2 regions of the Paenibacillus sp. Y930 genome follow, and region 2 is predicted to be linked to the other one. Evidence: a T-box and tRNA genes for the amino acid it is inferred to sense, from the RefSeq annotation. Region 2 holds a T-box; the other holds one or more tRNA genes.

Region 1 (9,505 bases), on a different contig from region 2:
CGATTCATACTGCCAGGCTCTTTGCGCCTATCGATAACGATAACGTTGAAATTATATTTGGAGAATGCACAAGCTAGTGCTGCCCCTGCAATTGCGCCTCCAACAATAATAACATCTGTTGCAATCGTTTCAAGATGATTCGACTCCATAGTGTAACCTCCTATTATTTAAGAAGTAATTTTACGAATAATGTTATTGGCGATGTAAGGGAAGTATTTGATCATACGACTTAATATTATGGTTTGCCGCCCTACAACGACTTCATCTTTTTTGAGTTGGATTGCTTTAATCATTTTGAGAGCGACATAATTAACATCCAAGGAACCAGATTGACCATACCAGTGTGGAATACGATGATGTAGATGAGCACTTAGGTTAGTGTCCATATGTCCGGGGGAGAAGAGGGTTACATGAATGCCTTTATCTGAAACTTCTCTACGAAGTCCTCGTGCAAAAGAAGAAATAGCTGCTTTGGTAGCTCCATATGATACCATTTGTGGAAAAGCGGCATCACCCATAATAGAGGAGATTAATACGATTTGCCCTGTTTGTCTGGAGAGCATATGCGGAATAATATATCTAGTGCAACGAATAATACCAACAACGTTCGTTTGAAACATAGCTTCAACTTCATCCATTTGCAGATGGTTAATATTATCGATGTACTGGATAGCCGAACCTAGAATTGCAATATCGAGTCGACCAAATTGTTGGATCGTCTCATCAATAAGTTGTTGAACGGATTCCTCTGAACGAATGTCGCAATAGTGTGCATGGCATGAACCACCGCTTTTTTCAATTGTATGTTTAAGATCATGCAGTGCCTCACAATTTCTAGCAGAAACAATAACGGTTGCCCCTTGATTGGCAAGTTTTAACGAAATCGATCGACCAATTCCGCTAGATGCTCCTATGACTAGAATAATTTTATCTTTCATTAACAAACCTCCCACAACTTTTTATTTACTTCTTGATACACTTCATTACTAATGAAAAGTTACTTCGGAAGCAGATCCTACTATAATCATTGATTTGATTTGTTCAATATACCTTCTAATAAAATGTTGGTTACGATTTGCAAAGATTGTGAGTACGAGACATTATGTTCAGTTAGAAAGGCTTCTTTCGTGAATACATCCATGGCAGCCAAGAAGAGTTGAATAATCATACTAGGGTCGATGTTAATAATGTAGCCACGTTCCTTTGCTACACGAAATAAGCCTTCATAACGTTTAATTCTAATGTCTCTCTCGATAGCGATTTTTGCCCATAACTGTGGATAGACATGCTGAATGTCTACAATCTGATCACGAGTGAAGAAAGTCAGATGTTTTGCTACGATCGGAGGAAGCATTGTGATCTTATCTATGATGTTAAGTGATGTATCTTGCATAATAGGGAGTACTTCTAAGTCGATCTGTTGAAATACGTTGTCGATAGTAGCCTCAATAATATGCTCTTTACCTCTAAAAATTTTGTATAATGTCTTTTTGCTAATAGATAATTCAGTAGCTACTTGATCAAGTAATACTTTACTGAAGCCTTGTTCCATACCTAATTGAAAGTATTTATCGATAATTTTTACTCGAAGGTACTCGCTCTCTGTAGTTGGATGATTCATAATGAAGCGCTCCTTATATGTGAATAGGATACATAATGGACGGAAACTAGAATTCAATAATTAGTTTCCGTTACTAATATAACAATAGTTACCTATAATTGTAAAATTATATTTTGGGTATAGCTTTGTAGTTATAATGTCGAACGGCCTCAATTGTCTTCTTACTCTTTTATATGATTAAATTTTTTTCGCATAATCTATCGATTTCCTATATTTACACTTCTTTTATTACCTGCTTTTGTGTTATTCTTATATGTTACGTAATTTATATATGGATCGTAAACTAAGGAGATAACATGACATTTAATGACTTGAATATTATACCCGAGATTTTAAAAGGGTTAAGCAAAGAGAACTACACTACCCCGACACCTATACAGGAGCAGGCAATTCCAGCCGTATTGGCAGGCAGAGACTTACTTGGCTGCGCTCAGACTGGGACAGGGAAGACGGCTGCATTTGCAGTGCCAATTATCCAATTGATAAGCAATCGGAAAAGCAACAGCAATACTGGTCGCCGTATTCGCTCGTTGATTTTGACACCGACAAGAGAACTTGCTATTCAGATTTCTGATAACATTAAGGCGTATAGTCTTTACACGGATGTACTTTGTACGGCTATTGTTGGTGGCGTTTCACAAAAAGCACAGGAACGGGCGCTCAATCAAGGGGCGGATGTCATTATTGCGACTCCGGGAAGACTGATTGATCTCATCACTCAAAAGCGTATTGATTTACAATATGTCGAAATATTAGTGCTTGATGAAGCCGATAGAATGTTGGATATGGGATTCATTCGAGATGTGAAAAGCATTATTGCGAAAATGCCGAGCAAAAAACAGACGCTATTTTTCTCGGCAACGATGCCTCCAGAAATTTCAAAAATGGTTAAGTCAATACTCGTGAATCCGGTGAAGGTCGAAATTACTCCGGTATCTTCTACTGCGGATAGAATCAAGCAGTCTATTTATTTAATGGAAAGTGGAAAAAAACAAGATCAATTGAACGACTTGTTACAAGATGAATCTATTGTTTCAGCATTGGTGTTTACCCGTACGAAGCGCGGAGCCGATCGGGTTGCGAAAGCATTAATTAAGGTGAACATTTCTGCACAGGCCATTCATGGAAACAAGTCTCAAAATGACCGACAGAATGCATTAAGCAACTTTAAGAGCGGGGCAACGCGAGTGTTGGTAGCGACGGATATTGCAGCGAGAGGAATTGATGTGGACGAGCTTTCCCATGTAATCAACTTCAACTTGCCTAATATTCCAGAAACCTATGTTCATCGCATTGGTCGTACTGGTAGAGCGGGACAGAGCGGAATCGCAATTTCTTTTTGTGAAGTAGATGAACTTCCATATCTAAAGGATATTGAGAAGCTAATTGGTAAGGCGATCCCCGAAGTGGAAGATCATGCTTATCCAATGAAGGGTAGACCACAGCAGCTAACTACCGAAGCTGTTAAGCCTGCCAAGCCCAAGATGAATCGGGCACCGGCACGAAACCCAAATCCAAAGACGACCACCACTGGAAAGCCAAAGACAGAGACGAACTCTGCACGGAAACCTAAGTCAGAGACGGCCTCGGCTGGAAAGCCCAAGTTCGGGACGAACCCGGCACGGAAACCCAAGTCCGTATGGGTTAAAAAGGACAGCAAAACAAGCGGAGAGCATAAGGCTTAAGGCTGCATAACAAATTCAGAAACCTCCACTTTGCAAAACAGTGGAGGTTTTTTCGTGTGAATTGGATTATTTTTGTAATCCATATAAAACTTCGCTACAATAGAGAGAGGCATTGCCTGTACCTACTATTGAAGGAGAGTGCATAAATATGTATGAAGTTGCAATTATCGGAGCAGGTCCAGCTGGGGCTAGCGCAGCATTATTTACGGCAAAAGCAGGTAAGAAAACGATTGTTTTTGATAGTGATAAAGGTATGACAAAGCGTGCTTGGTTCGAGAATTTTTACGGGATATCAGAAATTTCAGGGCCTGAGCTAGTTGAAACTGGTATTAAGCAATTTCAGAAATTTGGTGCACAATATAAAGAGGATGCCATTGTATCGATAGTGAAAGCTGACGAAGGTGTCGTATTAACTACTGCTAGTGGTGAAAGTATCGAAGCTAAGCATCTTATTATTGCTTCAGGAATTCATACAGACCTAGCCGAGCAATTAAGTCTCGCTACGAAACCAGGTACAGAGCCTCGTATTAAAACAATTTTTGATGTTGATGCACAAGGTAAGACGAATGTTGAAGGGATATGGGCGGCTGGTACATGTACTGGAGTAAGCGTACATGCGATCATTACTGCTGGTGACGGTGCGAAAGTCGCTATTAACGTTATTAGTGAATTAAACGGCGAGCGTTATGTTGATCACGATATGATGAAAGCTTAACGTGAATATAATAGACTCATGAAGGAAGAGGAATTATCTCTATTTGAGATAATTCCTCTTTTTGTTGTGCAATAATTAAAGCATGTTCCCCTATCTAGCATACAGTGCCTAGAGACATCAAAATTTTGGAAGTCTTGAATTGTTTAATCTATGCAAATTTTCAAAAATTCTGCTAGAAAAACTGTTTATAAAAGGACAGACCGCTGTTTTGAAGTTTTTTTCAGTGTTTTTGCAAAAAACACTTGCATTTCAAATCCAAAGGTGATATATTATTACTTGTCGCCGCGATAATGCATCGCGAAAGACAGCAAGTAATTAAGTCGTGCGGAAGTGGCTCAGCGGTAGAGCATCGCCTTGCCAAGGCGAGGGTCGCGGGTTCGATTCCCGTCTTCCGCTCCAACAATTGCGCCCTTAGCTCAGCTGGATAGAGCGTTTGACTACGAATCAAAAGGCCAGGAGTTCGAATCTCTTAGGGCGCGCCATTTTAATTACCTTCATTACGGGATGTAGCTCAGCTTGGTAGAGCACCTGGTTTGGGTCCAGGGGGTCGCATGTTCGAATCGTGTCATCCCGACCAGTTTAATAAGCGGGTGTAGTTCAATGGTAGAACTCTAGCCTTCCAAGCTAATAGCGTGGGTTCGATTCCCATCACCCGCTCCATACCATAACGAACAGACTTTGAGAAATCAAAGTCTTTTTTTGTGTTTTTCTACATTTTTCTATGAAATAAAATTGAAAAAAATGTAAGTGGTAATTTATAGGTGAAATATGTACGATCATTTGTAATTATTAGCTACTAATTTAGATTGTAAAGTTGCTGTACAAATCTTAATAAGGTATTTGCGTATAGGTAAGTTGCAAAGCGATTATGCTAGTTAAAACAGTAACATCAACTAACATAAGAGAATTTGTTTTGCAATACTATAATTATTGCCGAAAACAGAAGAGTAATTTATGAATTGAACACAATAAGAGAATGATAAATTCCTTTGTACTTATTGACATATACTACTGTTCGTGAATAAAGCGCTTACCACATTAAATATACGTTAATATAAGCTTTTTTTTAGATTAATTATGCTGTAAAGGCTTCAATGTAGTTGCATTTTGATGTATAATAAAAATAATGTTTTTGTAATTAACTGAGAGTAATCTTACGAATATGATTTATAGATAATTTATTAAGCATGGTTTGTGAGTTTGCTACACAGATCTGTAGGAGGAAGAGTATGTCGGATCAAACTGTAACATCAACAGCGACTAATCGGACGCAATCTAATAACTTGCTTAGACGCGATGTCCGTTATTTAGGCAATATACTCGGTGAAGTACTTGTTCATCAAGGCGGACGTGAGCTTTTAGAGCTTGTGGAGCAAATTCGAGAACAAAGTAAATCACTTCGTGCTCATTTTGACCCTGAGTTGTTTGGACAAGTTAAGGAGACGATTTCGTCCTTAAGTTCAGAGAAGCGTCATCAGGTAATTCGTGCTTTCGCTATTTATTTCCAACTAGTCAATATTGCTGAGCAAAACCACCGTATTAGAAGAAAGCGTGACTATGAGTTTCTAGCTGGTGAAGAAGTTCAAAATGGATCTATTGAAAGTGCAATTAAAGTGCTTAAGGATCGTAATACGTCTACAGCTGATGTTGAAGAGATGTTAGCGGGTATTTCCTTAGAGCTTGTCATGACTGCACACCCAACAGAAGCAACTCGCCGTGCTGTACTTGATATTCATAAGCGTATTGCTGATGATGTCATGGAACTAGACAATCCAACGTTAACTTATCGTGAACGTGAAAAGCTTACAGAAAAGCTATTGAATGAGGTTCTTATTCTATGGCAAACTGATGAGCTGCGTGATCGCAAGCCAACTGTACTTGATGAAGTTAAAAATGGACTGTTTTACTTTGACGAAACATTATTTGACGTGTTGCCTAGCGTATATGAAGAGCTAGAAAGATGTCTTATTAAATATTACCCAGAAAAACAATGGCATGTACCAAGCTACTTACGTTTTGGTTCATGGATTGGTGGGGACCGCGATGGTAACCCATCTGTAACTTCTGATGTTACATTGCAGGCGTTGAATCTTCATCGTTCACTTGCCGTTCGTAAGTATGAGGAGCAAGTTCGCGGCATGATGGAAATGCTGAGCTTCAGCACTAATCTTGTTCAAGTAACAGATGAGCTACTTGCGTCGATTGCCAAGGACCAAGCACAAATTGAGCTTGCTCATGTTGATCTATGGAGAAACCCAACGGAACCATACCGTGTGAAGATTGGCTATATGTTAGAAAAATTAGCGAATACTGTCGATCCTGATGCGGCTGAGCCTAATAGCTATTATGTAACACCAGATGAGCTAATGGCAGATCTGAAAATTATTGATCGCAGCCTGCGTAGTCATTATGCGGATTACTTCGCTGATACTTATCTTGCTAAGTTATGCCGTCAAGTCGAATTGTTCGGCTTCCATCTAATGACGCTTGATATTCGTCAGCATAGTCAAGAGCATGAAAATGCAATGACTGAAGTGTTGGCTAAGCTAGGCATTGAAGCTAACTATAGTGCATTGTCGGAAGACGAGAAAATAGCATTGCTAGTGAAATTGTTAGAGGATCAACGTCCATTAACATCACAGCATCAGGAATATTCAGCTTCGACTCGTGAATGCTTAAATGTATATGAAGTCGTTGCTAAAGCGCAGAAAGAATTCGGTAAAAACTGTATTACTAGTTACTTAATTAGTATGGCTGAGGCTGCTAGTGATATGTTAGAGGTTATGGTGTTTGCCAAAGAAGTTGGTTTGTTCCGCGTGGAAGATGATGGGACAACGGTTTGTACGATGCAAGCTGTTCCATTGTTTGAGACGATTGATGACCTTCATGCAGCACCTGGCATTATGAAGCAATTATTTGACATTCCATTGTACCGTAAAGCTGTTGAAGCTTGTGGTAACATGCATGAAATTATGCTTGGTTACTCTGATAGTAACAAAGACGGTGGAGCAGTTACAGCCAACTGGGAGCTTCGTGTAGCGCTTAACAATATTACAGCTGCTGGTAATGAGTATGATGTTAAGTTGAAGTTCTTCCATGGTCGTGGAGGTGCGCTAGGACGTGGTGGAATGCCGCTTAATCGTAGTATACTTGCGCAGCCACCACATACTGTCGGTGCTGGTATTAAAATTACGGAGCAAGGTGAGGTCCTTTCTTCACGTTATTCCTTGCAAGGTATTGCTTACCGTAGCTTGGAGCAAGCGACTTGGGCACTTATTACAGCTGCACGTTTGGCGAAATACCCAGAGCAAGCTCAGGCGATAGAGAAAGAGTGGGAAGAAATTGCTGCTTCGATCTCTGAAACGGCATTGAATAAGTATCAGGATCTGATCTTTAGAGACCCTGACTTCCTAACCTTCTTCAAAGAATCAACACCGCTTAATGAAGTTGGAGAGCTGAACATTGGCTCTCGTCCATCTAAGCGTAAAAATAGTGATCGTTTTGAAGATTTACGTGCGATTCCTTGGGTATTCTCTTGGACGCAAAGTCGTTATCTGCTACCTGCATGGTATGCAGCAGGTACTGCCCTCGCCGAGTATATGGGCGATGACGAGAATAAACTAGATACATTGAAAACAATGTACGAGAAATTCCCGTTCTTCCGTAGTTTAATCGATAACTTGCAAATGGCACTTGCGAAGGCAGATATGCCTATCGCTAAGCTATATGCTGGTATGATTACTGATGACACGATTCGTGATCGTATCTTCACGCAAGTGGAACAGGAGTACAAATTAACTTCTGAGCTTATTTTGAAAATTACGAATCAAACAGAAATTTTGGATAATGTTCCTGTTATTCAAGAGTCTATTCGTTTGCGTAATCCGTATGTTGATCCGCTTAGCTATCTGCAAGTGCAATTGCTTGCTGAGCTTCGTGCGATCCGTGCTGAAGACGGGGACGATCAAGAGTTACTTCGTGAAGTATTGCTTACGATTAACGGAATTGCAGCGGGATTACGTAATACTGGTTAATATTATATTCTATCTAAATGCAAGGGGATGTCCCAAAAGTCATTGCAAAAATGACAAAGGGATGATCCCCTTTTTTTATATTCTTTTATAGTTAGATTAACGTTGCTTTAAGGTGAATCCCTCACAATAAAAGTATCCAATCAAGCAAGAGCAATCATTAAGGATACAGGAGGAGCATTCATATGGATAACGATCAATTCGAAGCTTATTATAAAGAGGTAGAGCAATTACCTCCGCTGAAAGAAAAAAAGAAAGCGAGCAGGAAGGAGAACAAGAAAAAGAATAGAAAAAACGGTATAGTAGTCTATTTATCTGCTTTTCTTGCAGGTGCATTAATGATCGGGGGTCTAGCGTACACCGCAGATCGCATGAATCTTTTTACTGGAGAAGCTAGTAATCGTATGGCATATTATTCGAATACGGGGAGTACAAGCTTCGGTGAAGCTGGATTAGTTACTGCATCGCAATCCAAAACAGCTAGCAGCACCTCAGATGTATATGCAGCGACTTCACCTTCGGTAGTGAAGATCGAGACCTATACAGAATCGCAAGCTTCTAGTATGTTCGATGATCCGCGGATGTGGCAATATTTCGGCGAGATGCCACGTGGGCAGAATCAACAAGAGCAGAACTCACCTAATCAACGTGGCGATAATTCCGAGACAGATTCACAATTGAAGGATGAAGCTAATTTACAATTAAGCGGGTCTGGAACAGGCTTTGTTGTAGATGCTTCGGGGTACATTGTAACGAATGCGCATGTTGTAGCTGATGCAAAGCAAGTTAAAGTGTCCATTAATGGCTACGACGAAGCGATGACTGCCACAGTTATTAGCAGCAGTAGTGAGCTTGATATCGCATTGTTGAAGGTTGAAGTGCCTAATGGAGCTGGTCTTCCTGCGCTGACGCTAGCAAATTCAGATGAGCTAGCGATTGGACAGTGGGTACTTGCTATCGGCAATCCGCTTGGTTATGACTCCACATTAACAATGGGTATCATTAGTGCAACGGAAAGACCGATTACGATTGAAAATTCGGAAGGCATGCCTCAAGTATATGAACATATGCTGCAAACGGATGCCTCAATTAACCCAGGAAACTCTGGTGGACCTTTGTTAAATGAAGCTGGACAAGTCATTGGGATGAATACGGCAGTCAATTCGGAGGCTCAAGGAATGGGATTTGCGATTCCGGCTAACATCATTGCAGAGTACTTAAACACGCTTGTTGTGTAGGGTAGTTCAAAACATTCACTTGTGATCACGTAGATTATGCTAGCGTAGCGCATTCGGCATCGCATCTGAAACGAACTTGGAAAGTACGGTTCGCATGTACGTAATCATGTACATTTGCGCTTCCGCCTTTCTCAAGTAGCGTTTCACCTGCTCGGTGCTGACAAGCAAATGTTTTGAACCTCGATTGAAATAGGTAGTTCAAAAAGCAGACTTTG
Region 2 (9,505 bases):
ATCGACCAATATATAAATTCAGCTATCATTATTTCACTCCATCTTTTTGTATATTCCCACACTTATTTCTCCAATATTGTAACAGCCTCATCCCCATAACTGAAGACCTTCTTCCCATTACTACTGTGGGATATCGATACCGTCTTGCTTACATCGTTTGCAAGGCCGGATAACCTTGCAATAGTACAAATTCAACATCATAATATATCGTAAGATTCATTATTCGTAATAATTGCTTGCATGTTCATTCGATGCTATTGTATCCATAATCAGTCGCTCACATCGATTTCATTATAACTCAATTCAACTTAAGTGAATCATCTTAACGCTCTAATCGCAATATTTCGAATTTGTTTAACATACACATAGTAGAGGAGATTTGAACGATGGACTTCACAAATTTATTAATAGAAATAGAGAATAGTGCCGATGCTGAGAAAGCAGTGAAAATGAGTGCTTATATGCGGGATCAATTTCCTTTTCTAGGCATACCAATGCCAAAGCGAAAAGCATTACATAAATCCTACTTTCAACAAGCGAGAAAAGAAAACTGTATCGATTGGGCATTTGTTAATGATTGCATGGAGTACCGACGATAACTTTTGGCTTAAAAGAATTGCCATAGATCATCAGCTATCGCGCAAAGAAAAAACTAACACTGACTTGCTCGAATTAATTATAATGAACAACTTTGGTCAAACCGAATTTTTTATCAATAAAGCAATCGGCTGGAGCTTACGTGACTATAGTAAAACAAACCCAGGATGGGTGCGAGCATTTGTTGGGAAATATCGGGAGCAGCTTGCCCCGCTAAGTATTCGAGAAGCTAGTAAATATCTGTAGCATATATAAATCATTACATTACTCCGTTATCTATTAGATGGCGAATATATTTATCTAGCTTCACAAAAAAGGAGATACCGCGATAGCAAGCCGTATCTCCTAAATGAATTCATATCGCTGTTACATCTTATTGGGTGTTGAAATTCCGAGCAATCGTAATGATTCTTTCAGTACTACTGCTACACAATGAACAAAAGCTAACTTCATTTGCTTCTGTTCATCATCAATTAATACTTTCGTATGTGCGTAATACTTATTGAACGCACGCGCTAAGCTAATAGCAAATTTCGCAATTTGTGAAGGATCTGCTATTTGGAAAGCCTTTTGCACCGTCATTGGGAATTGTTCTAACATAACAATAATTGGCCAAGCGTATTCTCCTAAAGCTGTAAATTCTAACGATTGTTCTTCGTAATTCCCCTTTTCAACAATAGATGAAATACGCGCATAGGTATATTGGACGTATGGACCTGTCTCCCCTTCAAAATTCATCATTTGTTCGAGCGAGAAATCAATATCGTTCATTCTATCATTTTTCAAATCATTAAATATAACTGCTCCGACTCCAACTTGCTTAGCAACTAATTCCTTGTGCTCTAAATTCGGATTTTTCGCTTCGATATTTTGCATTGCTGTATCAACCGCTTCTGCTAATACATCAGCGAGTAAAACAACCTTCCCTTTCCGAGTAGACATTTTCTTGCCATCTTTTAGCATCATACCAAACGGAACATGTTGCAACTCATTCGCCCACTCATATCCCATTTTGTTAAGGACATTAAACAATTGCTTGAAATGAAGCGACTGCTCATTCCCTACAACATAAAAAGTTTTCACGGCGTCATACTCATTGTGACGATAAACTGCTGCCGCTAAATCGCGCGTAGCATACAGTGTCGCTCCATCCGTCTTCGTAATTAGACATGGAGGCATTTGATCTTCCATTTCCACTACATACGCACCATCTGATAATGTAAGAAGGTTTTTCTCGTGTAACTCTGCGACAATCGGTTTCATTTTGTCATTATAGAAGGCTTCACCAGTATAGGAATCGAACGTTATCCCTAATATTTGATAGATAGTCTCAAACTCAGTTAGTGAAGCGTCACGGAACCATTTCCACAGGACAAGCGCTTCACTATCACCGTCCTCTAGTAATTTAAAGGCAGCACGCGCTTGCTCGTTCAACGATTCATCAGTTTCCGCCATATCATGGAATTTCACATAAATCTTCAATAGCTCTTGAATTGGAGCTGCCTCAATTGCCTCTTTATTTCCCCATAGTCGATAAGCAACGATCAGTTTACCGAATTGTGTACCCCAATCTCCTAAATGATTAATTCTAACTGCCTCGTATCCATTTTTCTCAGCAATATTAGCGAGCGCATGCCCGATTACTGTTGATCTTAAGTGTCCCATCGAGAATGGCTTGGCAATATTGGGAGAAGAGTAATCAATAACTACATTTTCTTGTCTAGATAAACTAGAACCATATTGACACTTCTGTGCCATGATCGTATGTAATACATGATTAGTAAGCTTCTCTTGATTGAGGAAAACATTAACGTATCCCCCCACCACAATCACTTCTTGAATCCATTCATCCTGCAAATTTCGTGCTAATTCCGCTGCAATTTGTGGTGGAGCTTTTCTAAGCTTTTTCGCCAATGTAAAACATGGAAAAGCGATATCTCCATGGTCTGGATTTTTTGGTCTCTCAAGTAACTTTTCAATTTCATCGCTACATAATTCATTGTTTAATGCTTGGGCAATAACTAATGCCAATTGTTCATAGATCATCTACTTTTCTCCTCTCAAATTAAAAAAGCCCCCGTCTCTAAATAAGAGACGAGAGCATAGCTTCCCGTGGTACCACTCTAGTTGCCACTAAATATGGCCGCTTTCCATTGATAACGAGGTGACTCCCCGATTTTCCCTACTCATTGTTCAAGAAATATCTCCAAAGTGCGGTTCATTCATTAGTCGTGTATTAGGCTTTCACCATCCCTAATTCGCTATCTTGTTCTAATGAATTACTCTCTTTATCACTGATTTTAATTATTCGATTTTAATGTATATTACCTATTCATATCATAAAAGTCAACTCGATGGCCTAAGTTAAATATGATTCTAATGAATTCAGTTTATTTTATTGTTTAATCTCATTCTATATGTGGGTATTTATCTCGTAATTGGTCATCTTAATAGTAATGCTTGCAAAGTAACACATCATGATCGCAAATATTTTTGTCTATTAGCAACTATGAATAGTTCAGGAGGTATACTCAATGAATCAGCAACAACTGCAAGGAAAAGTTGCATTAATTACAGGTGCTGCATCAGGTATCGGACATGCAACAGCGTTACTGATGGCAAAGGAAGGGGCAAAAATTGTATTAGTTGATCTTAATAATGAGCGTTCCGAAAAAACAGTTAATCACATTGAACAATCAGGAGGCACATGCTTATTTATTGATACAGATGTTGCCAATCCCGAACGTGTAGAGAATGCTGTCAATCAAGCGATAGAAGCCTTCGGTCAGTTAGATATCATATTTGCAAATGCAGGGATTAACGGTACTGTAGCGCCTATTGAAGATATTACAGCAGATCAATGGGATGAAACATTAACTACTAACCTTAAAAGCACGTTTCTTACCGTCAAATATGCGATTCCACATATGAAAAATAATGGTGGCAGTATTATTGTTACAAGTTCGATTAATGGTAGTCGCAAATTTTCTAGCTTTGGTATGTCCGCATATAGTAGTTCCAAAGCAGGACAGGTTGCTTTTGCAAAGATGGCAGCACTGGAACTTGCTCGCTACAAAATTAGAGTAAATGTTATCTGTCCAGGAGCGATTGCAACGAATATTGGAGAAAACACGTTCCGCCAGCCAGAAGTTAGTGAAATTGAAATCCCCGTTACCTATCCTGAAGGTAAACAGCCACTTGAGCACGGTCCGGGTAGTGCTGAGCAAGTCGCTAATTTGGTACTATTTCTAGCATCCACTCAATCAAGTCATGTGACGGGGAGTGAGGTCTTTATCGACGGTGCAGAAACTCTCCTCTAAAGAGGTAGTTCAAAAAATGGACTTTGATAACGATGGGTATGCTTAGAAGGTTATTCGACATCGAATATGAAGCGAACTTGGAAATTATAGCATAAGCTTCCGATGTATGTTTCTTGCAGAAACATTGTAGGGCCGCGTGTACCAACCACGTACACTTGCGCTTCCGCCTTTCTCAAGTAGCGCTCCATCTTCTCGATTCTGAAAGCCCACTTTTTGAACTTTCATTGAAAGCTTCGGGCATTGATCGCTCGTGTACTCGTGCCGTACACATTGCTGGGTTTGAACCTCAGTTGGAAGCCATGAATGATTAGCCGTTCGCGTTCACGTGCCCAAAATACACAAAAACCGCTAGTCGAATTAATCGACTAGCGGTTTTTGCGTTGTATGACATAGCCGTTTATGTTCTAAAGTAAGCGGCTTTCTGTAACAGATCTGTTGATTTTACTCGTAGCTCATCTGTCGATGCTGCGATTTCTTCCATCACTGCTGCTTGTTGCTGCGAAGTATCATGAACGAGTTCCGCGCCTTCTCTAATATTTTCAGCAACTTGAGCGACACGACTTGTCTGCTCACGCGATTCATCAACTTGAACGGCTTGTTTTGCCAGTAAATCCGCCATTTTGTCTACGGTTACTGAAACCGTTGCAGCATCCATTTTGACTTCATTGAAAGCTTGGGCGAACTTTTCACCATTCGCTGCTTCTTGACTTGATAACTTATATTGTTCGTTAATATATTGCACAGCACGAGCTACACCTTGCTGAACTTGTTCGATTAGCGCACGAATTTCGCCAACCGCTTGACCGCTACTATCTGCTAATGACTTAACTTCTTGAGCAACTACAACAAAACCTCTACCTTCATCACCAGCTCTTGCCGCTTCAATAGCCGCATTCAACGCTAATAAATGAGTTTGGTCGGCAATCCCACCGACTACACTTGAAATGTTACCGATTTCATCTGCTAACTCACTGAGTTGCTCAATCGTTTCCAAAGAGCCTTTATTCAACGTCTCTAGCTGATGCATTCCATCCACTAAAGAACGGAATACTTCCTCACTTTGAGTCGCAGCGCGATTCATTTCCTCCGTACGCTCCTTGGCAAGATTCGCTTCGGACTGCATATGAAGTGCCGATTGATATAATTCATCTGCTGATGAATGTAATAAATGTGTTGAACTAGCCTGCATACTCGTACCTGATGTAATCTGTTCGGATTGAATAGTTAATCCTTCAAGCTGAACTGCCGACTGATTCACGGCACCTTGTAGCTCCTGTACATGCTTATCTGTTTGTACTGAGTTTTCTTTAATACTTTCTACTATTGTACGGAATTGAGTTAACATTGTATCTACTGCTGCACCAAGCTTATACATTTCATCCTGGCTTTTTATTTCTACTGAAGCTACATTCAAATTACCAGTAGCCGCTTCGGTGACGTTATTAGTCAAAGCTATTAATGGGCGAAGTAACCATTTGGCAGCAAAATAACCAAATAACCCAGTCCAAAACACCCCAAAAGCAAGAGTTCCTACTACAAATACCCCTGATGGTATCGTTTCAAACATTCCATTCATCACAAGTAAAATAAATGCACTTGTTGCATATGTAATTGAAGAGGCAGCTGTTATACCAATCACAAATTTCTTGACTATGCTTTGACGAATTTTCATTTTTTTTGCTCCTTTACCCTAATGTCCTCTAATCTTAGTGGAGTTTTCCAATTCGTACCGTGACAAATATCACTCTAATTGCACTTATTACAGCTGCTATTTACTATTTTGTAAAGACTTCTGTAATTCATCAACAAACTGTGAATGAATTGTGCCATTAGACGCTACGATATTACGCACCTCTAATGTATAGGGGCTGCCATCGATATCCGTTACCACACCGCCCGCTTCTTGAATAAGAAGTGATCCTGCTGCAAGATCCCAACTATTCAAATTCATTTCCCAGAAACCTGAAAGACGTCCCGCTGCTACATATGCCATATGTAACGCCGCTGAGCCTGACACACGAATATTACGTACTTTTGGTGCAATATGCTGTAAACTCTTCATATTAAGCGGTAACGCGTAGATCGGATCTGCGGGGAAACCTGTTGCAATAAGGCTTTGCTCTAGCGTTGCATCCTGTGAAACCACTAGTCGCTTACCATGTACATAAGCTCCCTTACCTCTTTCCGCTACGAAAAGCTCATCCTTCATTGGATCATAAATAACTGCAACAATGACTTCACCTTTATAAGCTAATGCAATCGACACACAGAAAAATGGAAATCCATGCACAAAGTTAGTTGTCCCATCGATCGGATCAACAATCCATAAGTATTCAGCATCCTTCGCATCAGCAATAGCTTTAGATGACGCAGCAGCTCCAGGTTCAACACCTTCTTCACCTAGAAATGCGTGGTCCGGAAAATGTGTCCCTATTAATTTTTTAATCAGTCGCTCAGACCCTTTATCAATTTCTGTAACTAGATCCGCAGATGAGTGTTTTAATTCCAATTTCTCAACGCTACCTAGCTTTATTTTGATCCACTCTCCTGCTTTTGCTGCACAATTAATGGCGACAGCTGTGAAGCTCTTACTACCTACAACTGGGGGTAATTTTTCTTCATTCACGTTCTATCACTCTTCTCTCTTTGCGTAATCTTAGCTTTACTCTCTAATGTCTAATGCATCAGCTACTATATCCATATTATAATAATTTGATAGTAGCTTCAAACATCATTCGAGAAAGCGATTACAAATTTTAGGTAAAACCTTCCTATTATGGTGAATAAGTATGTTTTTATTATACTTACTCTTCCGCAATAGGAAACTTTGTTTACGTACTCATAATTTCAATAGTAGCATCATCCACAATTGTAATATCACTAGAAGACAATGCTAGCTGCTTAAGCTCGTCCATCAATTGAAACACTGCCTGATCCTTTGATTTGGCTTCCAGCATACAATCAACATAGTTAGTCGTTGGTGTAATCGCCCTAAGAAATTTCAAAACAGGAGCAGCTTCAACAAGATCAGCATGTCCTCTTGGATCTGAGACGCTTTTGGGACTACTGACATGGATTTTCGCCGGAAGTTGCTCTGAACTAGATAGCTCTAAGCGCTGACATTCCATTTCCCATGTACGTTGAATCCGTGACCATAATTGCTCAGCAAGCATCTGCTCAGAAATATGACCAGCATTAACTGCATAATGATGAATATCAAGAACCATTGGAACGGCTACTGCCTCTGCTGCTAATAATGTTTCTTCTACATTAAACGTTTTATCATCGTTTTCAAGTGTAATTCGATACTTCAAACGGTTTGGAATACTACTGAATTGTTCAATAAAACGTGCACTTGAGGTTACTTTATCTCCATATGCACCGCCCATGTGAATATTACATTTAGAACGTTCATCAAGTCCCATTGCTTCCAGCATGCTGACATGGTACTCAATATCTCTAATAGAGTTAATAAGCACCTCTGGTCTATGTGTACTGAATACGCAGAAATGATCTGGATGCAATGATACTCTAATCCCTTTCTCTTGAACATAGTCGCCAATGGCTTTGAAGTCGTCAGCTAATGAAGGATATGGATTCCATTCAGCTAATGCTTGATGCGTAGATAGTGGAATAAGCTTTGATGAGAAACGATATAGCTTAATATCATGATGATAAGCATGCTTCAACAAACGCAATGTGTTATGTAAATTTTGTTGAGCGATTTGCTCAAGTCGCCCGATCGCAGCTTGACGATCAGCTAGCTTAGAAAAGCTTGCATACGTCATCGTCTTCGATGGAGATGCATTTTCAAGTATAGTACTCATTGCGACAAAACCAAATCTAACTCTCATTTACTACCGCTCTCCGAAGAACATCTCATACGCTAATGCCGTTTGCACGCGTGCTTCTTCTTCTGTTAATTTGCGAATAAGTTCCATCTCAACTTGCGTAATTTCTTCACCTTGAAAATTGATTTCAGCAATAGAAGCTAATATACGAACAATCGCAATCGCTTCATTACTTGGTGTGTAGGCAATAACCTTTTGACCAGTTGGATAAACTCTGAATTCTTTCTTTACCATCTTACCCTTACCATACTCTAACAATTCATATAGCTCTTGCTCAGACTTAAATTTACATACGGAGTTGAATTCAGTTTGAAATCCCATATTCTTGTCCTCACCTTCATTACATTTATATTATTTATTCATATTTTCAAGATTCTGCTTGTACACTATATAAGTGCATGTTCAAAAAGCTTCTTTTTTGAACTTCCTCTGTAAGTATATCATGAAGCAACACCATATTCTTCTATATGTAACACAAGTTCAAAAAGTCGGATGTTTTGAACTTCCTTTATTAAGAAAATACCCGTCCCCCACCATGGTAGGGACGGGCATCATATAAGCAACTTACATATTATCGCCAACAAAATCAATTTGTTGCTTAGCGGCATGGCGTTCAAAAGCAAGCTTCAACAACTCATCAAGTAATTCCCGATAATTAAGTCCGCTTTCGCGCCACAATAATGGATACATACTAAATGGCGTAAAGCCAGGTAAAGTATTCAGTTCATTGATGAATACTTTACCACTTGTTCTTTCTAAGAAAAAGTCAGCACGGGATAATCCACTTCCATCAATCGCCTTAAATGCAGTAACTGCCATTTCGCGCAACTCTGCCATTTTAGTATCGTCCAAGTTAGCAGGAATCGCCATTGTTGATTTGCCATCAATATATTTTGCTTTGTAGTCATAGAAATCATTAGAAGAAATAATTTCACCTACGATAGATGCTCTCGGTTCATCATTTCCCAATACACTAACTTCTACTTCACGCGCATCAATAAATTCTTCAATAATAACTTTACGGTCAAATCGGAATGCATAGTCAATAGCTTTAATGAGTTCTTCACGATTATTCGCTTTAGACACCCCTACACTTGAGCCTAGATTAGCAGGCTTTACAAAGCAAGGATAACCAAGTGCAATTTCACATTCCATTAAAAAGAAGGATTGATCCTTTGACCATTGTGCTTTTGTAAAGTAACGGAATACACATTGCGGAAGATTCGCATCTGCAAATGCTTTTTTCATAAATACTTTATCCATACCTACAGCTGAAGCAAGTACCCCAGTGCCAACGTAAGGAATATTAGCTATTTCAAATAATCCTTGAATCGTTCCATCTTCACCAAATGTTCCATGCAATAACGGGAAAATGACATCGATTTGTTGTTCATGCTGCACACCATCCAGCGCGCTGAAAATAGAAAACAAAGCGGAGTGAGTCGTCCCCTGACTTGTCGCAGCACTTGCTTCCAATCGTAAATGTTCACCCGATGTTGGTGGCTCTATCATCGATGGACCAGTAATCCATTGACCTTGCTTCGTAATATAGAAAGGTTTAATCTCATATTTGCTATAGTCGAATTCGTTCATTACGGCAAATGCGGTGGACAATGAAACTTCATGCTCTCCCGACTTACCACCGTAAACAAGACCTACCTTAACTTTGCTTCCCATTACTTTTCCTCCACTACTATCATTATAATGATAAGTTTAATTATAATTTCTACGATTAAT

The links. The T-box of region 2 lies ahead of argS (arginine--tRNA ligase). A T-box ahead of a tRNA ligase gene usually reads a tRNA of that ligase, here a tRNA-Arg.
Region 1: it encodes a tRNA-Arg, which carries the amino acid that the T-box ahead of argS (arginine--tRNA ligase) is inferred to sense. The anticodon was not compared.

Annotation. Positions count from the first base shown of each region.
Region 1 covers NZ_JBXCIX010000015.1:8,281-17,785, reverse strand. Annotated here, with positions in the region: gene AC1TO5_RS20835 (FAD-dependent oxidoreductase) at 1-149, opposite strand, end outside; gene AC1TO5_RS20830 (SDR family NAD(P)-dependent oxidoreductase) at 168-938, opposite strand; gene AC1TO5_RS20825 (TetR/AcrR family transcriptional regulator) at 1,025-1,621, opposite strand; gene AC1TO5_RS20820 (DEAD/DEAH box helicase) at 1,918-3,306, shown strand; gene AC1TO5_RS20815 (FAD-dependent oxidoreductase) at 3,455-4,021, shown strand; tRNA gene AC1TO5_RS20810 (tRNA-Gly) at 4,346-4,420, shown strand; tRNA gene AC1TO5_RS20805 (tRNA-Arg) at 4,427-4,503, shown strand; tRNA gene AC1TO5_RS20800 (tRNA-Pro) at 4,522-4,598, shown strand; tRNA gene AC1TO5_RS20795 (tRNA-Gly) at 4,608-4,681, shown strand; gene ppc (phosphoenolpyruvate carboxylase) at 5,251-8,055, shown strand; gene AC1TO5_RS20785 (S1C family serine protease) at 8,238-9,290, shown strand.
Region 2 covers NZ_JBXCIX010000002.1:337,471-346,975, reverse strand. Annotated here, with positions in the region: gene AC1TO5_RS07030 (methylated-DNA--[protein]-cysteine S-methyltransferase) at 1-29, opposite strand, end outside; gene AC1TO5_RS07025 (DNA alkylation repair protein) at 387-599, shown strand; gene AC1TO5_RS07020 (DNA alkylation repair protein) at 574-843, shown strand; gene argS (arginine--tRNA ligase) at 964-2,643, opposite strand; T-box leader at 2,685-2,901, opposite strand; gene AC1TO5_RS07010 (SDR family oxidoreductase) at 3,132-3,917, shown strand; gene AC1TO5_RS07005 (methyl-accepting chemotaxis protein) at 4,315-5,589, opposite strand; gene AC1TO5_RS07000 (inositol monophosphatase family protein) at 5,686-6,543, opposite strand; gene uvsE (UV DNA damage repair endonuclease UvsE) at 6,749-7,771, opposite strand; gene AC1TO5_RS06990 (hypothetical protein) at 7,775-8,089, opposite strand; gene AC1TO5_RS06985 (D-alanine--D-alanine ligase) at 8,333-9,445, opposite strand.